Peribacillus simplex NBRC 15720 = DSM 1321: one gene and its partner. The protein of the gene in region 1 interacts with the protein of each later gene in a pairwise test. Links are inferred from orthologs where the notes say so. Each region holds a gene or a part of one and is shown on either strand. Other genes may lie near its edges.

Region 1 (4,649 bases):
ACCGAGGAATGCCAGTTCGATTACCCCATTAGTATGAGTCATGCGTGCTTTTAATTTTAAATCCAGCACATCTTGATAAAAAGCGATGGATTTTTCAAGATCTCTTACAACAACGCCAATGTGATCGACCCTTTTCGCAGCCAAGAAATCTTCCTCCTTCATTATATCCAGGTGCAATACGCTAATATTAGTATATATAAGATTATTCGGAATTAAATCACATTTTTATAGCCGTTATTAGATAATTTTTTAAATGATGTTAAAAAAGGGAAAGTATTGGTAAATAATGAAAAAATGACAAGTGGCTTATGGGATAATACTTTTCTTCCATAATATCTCTTGATTGATTCTTTTCTTGGAAAGAATGGTATTATAATTTTCCAGGGCTAAAATTTGTTTATAAATCGAATAGTCGATATACTATGGAAACAACTCCATTATTAATGGATATGAAAGGAGAGGTAGTATGGGAAAAATTCGTGAAGGTGAGGTTTTCACCCTTACTGATGACAGTGATGAAGGCCATGAAGTTGAGGTTTTAGGATCATTGGATGTAGAAGGAACGGAATATGTTGCAGTAGGTTTGCTTGAAGATATTGAAGAGGATACAGATGAAGATATCGATATTTTCTTTTTCAGGGTCGAAGGCGAAGGTGAACTGCTCGATATCCAATCGGATGAAGAGTTCGAAAAGGTATCATTGGCGTTTGAAGCGGCATTTGAAGCGAAAGAATGACAAGATAAAAGACGGCACAATTTGTGCCGTCTTTTTTATATGTATAAAGAAAGTATTAGCCCCGCCTTCGCCAAATACCATGATAGCCACGCGTGCTATCCAGCCTTACTTAAGTATAGGATTGTTTTATTGATAGGACGTGTACTCCATATGAAGATTTTGTTAATAAACGGAGTATTTTTCCATCCCCGAGGCATAGGATAAAAAAAATGGGGGTGATGGGATGGCCGTTGTAAAGCACACTGATGCCGATATTGCCTTATTGGCAAGATTGCTTAGAGCGGAAGGCGAAGGTGAAGGGGATCAAGGCATGTTGATGATCGGTAATGTAGGAGTCAATCGGATTAGGTCGAATTGTTCCGATTTCAAAGGGTTGAGGACGATTCCAGACATGATTTATCAGGAGCATGCCTTTGAAGCAGTACAGAAGGGGTATTTTTATCAGCGAGCAAGGGACAGGGAAAAAAGACTTGCACGCCGCAGTGTAAATGGTGAAAGGATATGGCCCTCGAAATTTAGCCTATGGTACTTCAGACCACCGGGAGATTGTCCGGCAACCTGGTATAATCAGCCCCTGGTTGGGCGTTTCAAGCTCCATTGCTTTTATGAACCAACAGGTACAGAATGTCCAAATATTTATAATACATTTTAAGGAAGAGGCTGAACCTTATGGGGTTTGGCCTCTTTGTGCATCAATCCTTAACTTGGAGAAATCATATGATAAAACTGGCAAATGATTTACTGATACTGTAAAATTGAGACTGTAAATTTCCGGATAAGAAAGGAATAAAAATATAGATGAGTAAAAGGCTTATTAATTATGGACAAGGGCAAATGGGGGAACAGCCGGAGGATAATACCGAGAAATTTAAGTCTTTCATGGAGAACAACCCGGACGCCATTTCCATTGTTGATCTGGAAGGAAAGACCCTTCAAGTGAATGCAGCTTTTGAAGAGTTTTTCGGTTGGACGAATGATGAGCTCATAGGCATGCCGTTTCCAATTATTCCTGATTTCTTGAAGGAGTCAGTCAATGAATTGCATGACCAAATTAAGTCAGGGGTACAAAAGAAAGGCTTTGAAACGGTCAGGATAAAGAAGGATGGACAGTTAATCGATGTAAGCATCTCCCTGTTTAATATCCGCGATAATGAAAATGAACCGTGTGCATTGGTTTTCGTTTATCGGGATATCACGAATCAAAAACTTGCTGAAGCTGCCTTGAAGGAAAGTGAGCAAAGGTATCGCAGTTTAGTGGAGGTGTCACCTGAAGCGATTTTTGTACATCGCAATGGGATCATCGAGTATATGAATCCCATGGGGGCAAAAATGCTTGGGATGGATAGTGTGGAAGATATTATCGGTAAATCGGTTTTTCAGTTCGTTCACCTGGAGTCCCGGGAAAGTGTACAAAAAAGAATCGAGATCATGAGGGACGATCATCAGGCGGTTGGTTTACTGGAACAAAAGTTCATTCGGCTTGACGGACAAGTATTTTATGGAGAAACACTCGGTCTTCCGATTATTTATAAAGGTCAACCAGCCATACAGGTATTCTGTAGGGATATTACGGAGCGTAAAAAGACCGAAGAGCTGCTCTGTAAATCCAATATGTTATCGGCGGTAGGACAGATGGCTGCAGGCATCGCACATGAAATTAGAAATCCATTAACTGCGGTCAAAGGATTTTTACAATTATTAAGAGAAGACCCTGAGCAAAAGGACTATCTTGAAATGACGGTCAGTGAAGTTGAAAAAATCGAAACCCTTGCCAATGAATTTTTAAGTTTAGCAGAGCCTGAAGTGAAGGTTTGTGAATTCATTCAGCTTAACGATATATTGGATAGTGTGATTACGGTAGCCGAGTTTCAAGCGATTTTGAATGATGTTGAAATCATCAAGGAATATAATATGGATTCGGCATCTGTCTTTGGCGAACCGAATCAGTTAAAACAAGTATTCACGAATGTCGTCAATAATGCGATAGAAGCCATGCCGAATGGCGGCAAACTTCATATACAGTTAAACCATGAAGGAGACTCTGCAATGATCCGATTCATTGATCAAGGCTGCGGAATCTCAACTGAGCGCATGAAGCATCTAGGGCAGCCTTTTTATAGCACCTCTGAAAAAGGAACTGGGTTTGGGCTCATGGTCAGTACTAAAATAATCCATGAGCATAATGGGGAAATTCATTTCAGCAGCGAAGTGGGAGAAGGGACGATTGTAGATATCAGTCTCCCTATCAATGAAAGTTCACAATGAAAAGTGACGAGAAGCCATGCTCTCGTCACTTTTTGGTTTATAGCTTAACGATCGTTCTGCCTCTAGCTTCCCCTTTTAATAGGGTAGGAAGGACGTCAGGCAATTCTTTAAGTGTAATTTCCTGTTGAACGAGCTGTTCTAAATGATCGAGTTTAAAGTCGGTAGCAAGGCGATGCCAAACTTTCAATCTTGTATCCATCGGGCAATTGACCGAATCGATCCCAAGTAGATTAACACCCCTTAGGATGAATGGAAAGACAGTGGCAGGAAGGCTTGTACCAGCCGTTAATCCACTGACCGCAACAGCTCCGCCATACTTGATTTGGCTAAGGACCGACGCTAGCGGTTCACCGCCGACGGGATCCACCGCACCGCTCCACTTCTGTTTGCCCAGTGCCCGCAGCTTGCCATCATATACATCTTCCCGCGAGACAATAGTCTTCGCACCGATTTCCTTCAAGTAACCATGTTCCGATTCTTTTCCAGTACTCGCTTCCACGGAATAGCCAAGTTTGGAAAGGATCGAGACAGCGAAACTGCCAACCCCGCCAGTTGCACCAGTGACGAGAATGCTCCCTTGCTCAGGGGTGAGGTTATTTTCTTCCAATCTCAGAACCGATAAGGCTGCAGTGAAACCGGCCGTACCGATGATCATTGCCTCCTTCATTGTAAGGCCATCAGGAAGCGGGACGATCCACTCAGCCGGAACACGGGCAAATTGACTGTAGCCGCCGGATTGCGAAACGCCAATCCCATAGGAGGTCGCAATGACTTCGTCCCCTTCTTTAAAGCGCGAATCCTCAGATGAAACGACGACACCAGCCATATCAATTCCCGGAACGATAGGATAGCTGCTGACAATGTTTCCATTAGGAATGCTGGCAAGGCTATCTTTATAGTTCACACCGGAATAATGGACACGGATGAGCACTTCGCCTTGAGGTAGATCATCAAGTGATAGTTGCTGAATGTTAACGGTGAATTGATCATCTTGCTTGTTCACGACTAATGCATCAAATTGCTGTATCATGGTTCTTTCCCCCTTTTAATAATGTATCTATCCCATTATAAAAGAAAAAATATCGGAATGTATAATGATACAATTCTAAATAAGTAGCGCTTGCTTTTCTTTCTGCTACTAAAAATGGTACTATTAGATTTGATTCAGTTCATATTAAAGGAGATGTTTTACATGGCTAAAAAAGGATACATACTTATGGCAAATGGAGAAAAGATCGAATTCGACCTTTTCCCGAACGAAGCACCGAACACAGTGGCTAACTTCGAAAACTTAGCAAATACAGGCTTTTATAATGGTGTAGTCTTTCACCGTGTCATCCCTGGTTTCGTAAGCCAAGGCGGAGATCCAACAGGTACAGGTGCAGGCGGAAGCGGCAAGCAAATCAAATGTGAAACAGAAGGCAACCCTCACAAACATGAGGCAGGAAGCCTATCGATGGCACATGCCGGAAAAGATACGGGCTCAAGCCAATTCTTTATCGTGCACGAACCACAACCGCATCTTAACGGTGTTCACACAGTATTCGGTAAAGTGACATCTGGACTTGAAACAGCCAAAGCTATGAAAAATGGCGACAAAATGGAAAAAGTAGAAGTTTTTGACGCTGAATGATGAAAGCGAAAAGAG
Region 2 (4,360 bases), 1.3 Mb from region 1 along the record:
TTCCATTCTTATGCGATGAGGGATATCCATCCATTGAATCGGTCATATGCAATGAATGTGGCTGAAACCGCCTCTACTTTTGCTGAAATGGTCGTAGCGGATGCAGCTGTGAAGGAAGCGGCCAGTGAGGAAGAAAAGCTGGTGCTTTTAGAAGATAAAATTCAGCGTTCCGTGGCATTATTGATGAATATCCATGCCCGCTACTTATTTGAAACAAGGTTTTATGATGAGAGGAAACAAGGATATGTAAGTGCCGAACGGTTGAATGAACTGATGGTCGATGCACAAAAAGAAGCTTATGGCGATGCTTTAAGTGATTATAATCCAACGTTCTGGGCTTCAAAGCTCCATTTTTATATTACAGGTGTACCATTTTATAATTTTCCGTACACATTCGGATACTTATTCTCATTAGGCATATACGCGAATGCCCTGAAAGAGCCTGCAGGATTCGAAGAAAAATATATCGCTCTCTTAAAGGATACCGGTTCCATGAAGGTCGAGGATTTGGCGGAGAAACATTTAGGCGTCGATTTAAAGACCCGGGATTTTTGGGAAGAAGCGGTCAATGCCTGTATGGAGGATGTAGAAGAATTCATGCGTTTGACCGACCCCCTAGTCCGAAAAGCATAAGGTGGGTTTAAGGCTGGAATATGAACGAAAAAAGCGGATGTCCGGTAAAGGACATCCGCTTTCTTATTTAAACTTTCTTCATTTTAAATGGACTGACCATAAGTAATGATAATATAATCATGAGGGATAAGAAAAAGACCGGATGGAAATACGGGATGGCTAGATAACTTAACGTAGCGATGCAGCCCGCAACCGTAATTGGCACTCCTGTAAAATATCCATTGCTTTCACTAATATTGAAGCGGGCGAGACGAAATGCGCCACAGCCAATATAGAAAACCGTGAAGAGTGTGCCAGGTGCTCCGAATTCTATTAATATTCCTTGGTATAATAATAGAGCTGGTGCGACGCCAAAGGATATGATGTCACACATGGAATCAAGTTGCTTACCCAATTCCGATTCAATGTTGAACTTCCGTGCAACCATACCGTCAAAGCGATCTGCAAGGGCAGCCAGGAAGATCAAAAGCAGGCTTAAATTCAATTGGCCGTGCATCACGGCAATTATTGCAAATCCACCAAGGGATAAGTTCATTAAAGTAAGTATATTTGCTGTTTGTGCTTTCACTTTTTTAATGGTTTGATCTAGGGCGTGTAATAAAAACATCTTTTCACTCCTTTCAAATGAAACAAATTAAAACAAATTATAGTAAACATAAGTATTTATTATATAATAATATTTTATTTAACACAATTTATGCAAGGGATTTTTAGGATAATTTTACAATTTGGAGTGGTTTTATTTGTTTCAGTCTTTTTATCGCATTCTTATTGAACTGACGAATGGTCAGTATTCATCAGGTTTATTAAAGCATTTTAGCCAATCTCGTTGGAGCAGACCCTTAATTTTATTTTATGTAAAAACATTCAACCTTAATCAACAGGAATTTGGTAAGGAGTTAAAAGCTTATACCAATCTTCACGAGCTATTTACAAGGCAGTTAAAGGCGGACGCCAGGCCAATTACGGCAGTTCCTTCTGCGGTAGCTTGTCCTGTGGACGGTGTTCTCGAGGATTCAGGGGAGATACGCGGTGATAAAAAGATCGTCGTTAAGGGAAAGGTATATTCAATGGAGGAAATGCTCGGGGATGAGCTTTTGTTGGAAAAGTACTTAGGCGGCAAATATCTCGTGTTATACTTAAGCCCGAGTCATTACCATCGGATACATGCACCAATTAAGGGTTCTGTAGTCAAACGTTGGACCCTTGGAAGGAAATCATACCCCGTTAATAAATGGGGGATGAAATATGGAAAAGAGCCATTATCAAAAAATTATCGGACAATAACTGAACTTCAAAATGAAGCGGGAAGTCTGGCAATGGTGAAAGTCGGGGCGATGTTCATAAATTCGATCGTCATCACTGATGAATCGGATGAATTGGAAAAAGGACAGGAATTTTCTTATTTCAGCTTTGGGTCCACAGTGGTGCTTCTCTTTGAAAAAGGCAGTTTTGAACTTGAAGGAAACATATCCATTCCCGCAGATGTCCGTGTGGGTGAAACAATCGGATTCATGAGAGCCGTCTAACTTCAAATGAAAATAAGAGGCTGACATTTGATGTCAGCCTATGTATTTCATATTAAAATATTGATCGGATTTTATGCGTTAAGGATCGTCGATGAATTTCCGTTTCTATGAGGCGGATGAAATCGGTACTCAACTTTAAGTTCTGCGCTTTAAAATAGGATTCAAGCAACAGGTCATCAGATAGTTTTTGCATCAGAACGCCATTTACGGCTGCTCACCTCCAGTAGGGATTGCGAGGAATAATTTGGTGTTTACTTGCATATATTGATAAGTCTTCCTTGATGTACCCCTACTGTATCAGAAATAAACGTGGAGAACAATCGTTCTGTTATCCACAGTTAAAAGTGGATAACCTGTGGTTAAGTTGTTTACAAGGTGAACGAAATGGTGCACATCAGTATGGAAAATGTTAGTAAAGTTATCCACAGGTTGGTTATATGAAATTTTTGTCGAAATCTTTTATGAATAATTAGTTCTTTGGTTCTGGTCTGCCTGCAAATTTCCCATTCTTTAATAAAAAATGCCTTTCCATATCTGAAAACATACATTATGATGTTTTTTTACCGTCAGCCCTTCTTTCCTAATTTTTTTTGAAAGTGAGCTGAAAATTCGATATGATGGAGACGGTAAATTTTAATGAAAATATAGAGGTGCCAATATGCTTAAATTATTTTTGCCGAGTGAACATGTTAAAAGCATTTTTAATATAGATCCTCAAGAATTGAAAAAAAGAGGTATTAAGGGAGTCATTACCGATTTGGATAATACTCTCGTTGAATGGGACAGGCCAACTGCCACTCCCGATTTAATCAAATGGTTCGACAATATGCGGGATCATGGGATTTTAGTGACGATTGTGTCCAATAATAATGAAAATCGGGTTCGGGCTTTTTCCGATCCGCTTCACATTCCATTTATCTTCCAGGCCAGAAAACCGATGGCAAGAGCTTTTCATAAAGCCCGTAAGACAATGGGATTGAAATTAGAAGAAACGGTGGTAATCGGCGATCAGTTATTGACGGATGTATTGGGAGGGAACCGAGGCGGGTTTCATACGATCTTAGTGGTCCCTGTGGCACAAACCGACGAATTCAGAACAAGGATCAATCGTTATTTTGAAAGAAAGATCATGGCGTTTTTTAAACGAAAAGGAATGATAGAATGGGAGGATCACAATTGAACAATCATCAAGAATTAGTGTGCATCGGCTGCGGTGTCAAGGTCCAGACTGAAGATCCGAAGGAGTTGGGTTTTGCCCCTAAATCGGCACTGGAGAAAGAGAGCATCGTTTGTCAGCGCTGCTTTAAATTGAAACATTATAACGAAGTTCAGGATGTATCCTTAACAGACGATGACTTCTTGAAAATCTTGAATAAAGTAGGCGAAACCGACTCTTTAATCGTCAAAATCGTCGATATTTTTGATTTCAATGGAAGCTGGCTGCCTGGCCTGCATCGATTTGTAGGAAGAAATGATGTTCTTCTGATCGGAAATAAGGTTGATTTATTGCCTAAATCCGTAAAACCGAACAAGTTGATCAATTGGATGAAGCAATCGTCCAAGGAATTGGGTCTTAACCCGATTGATGTCCTGCTTGTCAGTGCGGAAAAGGGAAAGCACATCCTTGAAGCTGCTGATGCGATTGAGCGGTATCGAAAAGGTAAAGATGTCTATGTGGTGGGCTGTACGAATGTAGGGAAATCGACTTTCATCAACCGTCTTATAAAAGAAGTGAGCGGTGAAGGTGATATCATCACTACTTCCCACTTCCCTGGTACTACCTTGGATATGATCGAAATTCCTTTGGATGATGGACAGGCATTGATCGATACACCAGGAATCATTAATCATCATCAAATGGCTCACTATGTGGACAAACGGGACTTTAAGGTGATTATGCCGAAAAAGGAAATCAAGCCGAGAGTGTACCAACTGAATGAAGGGCAGACGCTATTTTTCGGAGGGTTGGCCCGATTGGACTATGTCTCAGGCGGAAGGCGTTCACTGACTTGCTATCTTTCTAATGAATTGAATATTCACCGTACGAAACTGGAAAATGCCGATGAATTATATAAAAACCATGCCGGGGAATTACTGACGCCCCCACGGCCTGAACAAATCGAGGAGTTTCCGAAGCTGATTCCACATGAATTTTCCTTGAAAGATGGTAAAATGGATATTGTGTTTTCTGGTCTTGG

What was found. Proteins that work in one complex are often made in the same cells at the same time.
Region 2: the proteins of BS1321_RS14950 (region 1) and BS1321_RS21180 interact in binary tests that used the Bacillus subtilis proteins (3 or more experiments, as listed by UniProt). The link is inferred for Peribacillus simplex NBRC 15720 = DSM 1321 from one-to-one orthologs.

Annotation. Positions count from the first base shown.
Region 1 is NZ_CP017704.1:3,116,555-3,121,203, forward strand. The notes cover bases 802-3,767. They hold BS1321_RS14950 (PAS domain-containing sensor histidine kinase), read left to right. Parts: upstream 802-1,534; coding sequence 1,535-3,001; downstream 3,002-3,767. Other genes in these bases: BS1321_RS14945 (cell wall hydrolase), read left to right, coding at 960-1,388; BS1321_RS14955 (NADPH:quinone oxidoreductase family protein), read right to left, coding at 3,039-3,767. Also shown: BS1321_RS14935 (VOC family protein), read right to left, coding at 1-144; BS1321_RS14940 (DUF1292 domain-containing protein), read left to right, coding at 467-736; more of BS1321_RS14955, read right to left, coding at 3,768-4,031; BS1321_RS14960 (peptidylprolyl isomerase), read left to right, coding at 4,194-4,634. UniProt on the Bacillus subtilis protein: Phosphorylates the sporulation-regulatory proteins spo0A and spo0F. It also autophosphorylates in the presence of ATP.
Region 2 is NZ_CP017704.1:4,394,830-4,399,189, forward strand. What follows is about bases 786-3,462. They hold BS1321_RS21180 (sporulation histidine kinase inhibitor Sda), read right to left. Parts: upstream 2,356-3,462; coding sequence 2,215-2,355; downstream 786-2,214. Other genes in these bases: pssA (CDP-diacylglycerol--serine O-phosphatidyltransferase), read right to left, coding at 786-1,240; BS1321_RS21175 (phosphatidylserine decarboxylase), read left to right, coding at 1,377-2,162; BS1321_RS21185 (YqeG family HAD IIIA-type phosphatase), read left to right, coding at 2,821-3,342; yqeH (ribosome biogenesis GTPase YqeH), read left to right, coding at 3,339-3,462. Also shown: BS1321_RS21165 (M3 family oligoendopeptidase), read left to right, coding at 1-633; more of pssA, read right to left, coding at 701-785; more of yqeH, read left to right, coding at 3,463-4,360. UniProt on the Bacillus subtilis protein: Mediates a developmental checkpoint inhibiting initiation of sporulation (by preventing phosphorylation of spo0A) in response to defects in the replication initiation machinery.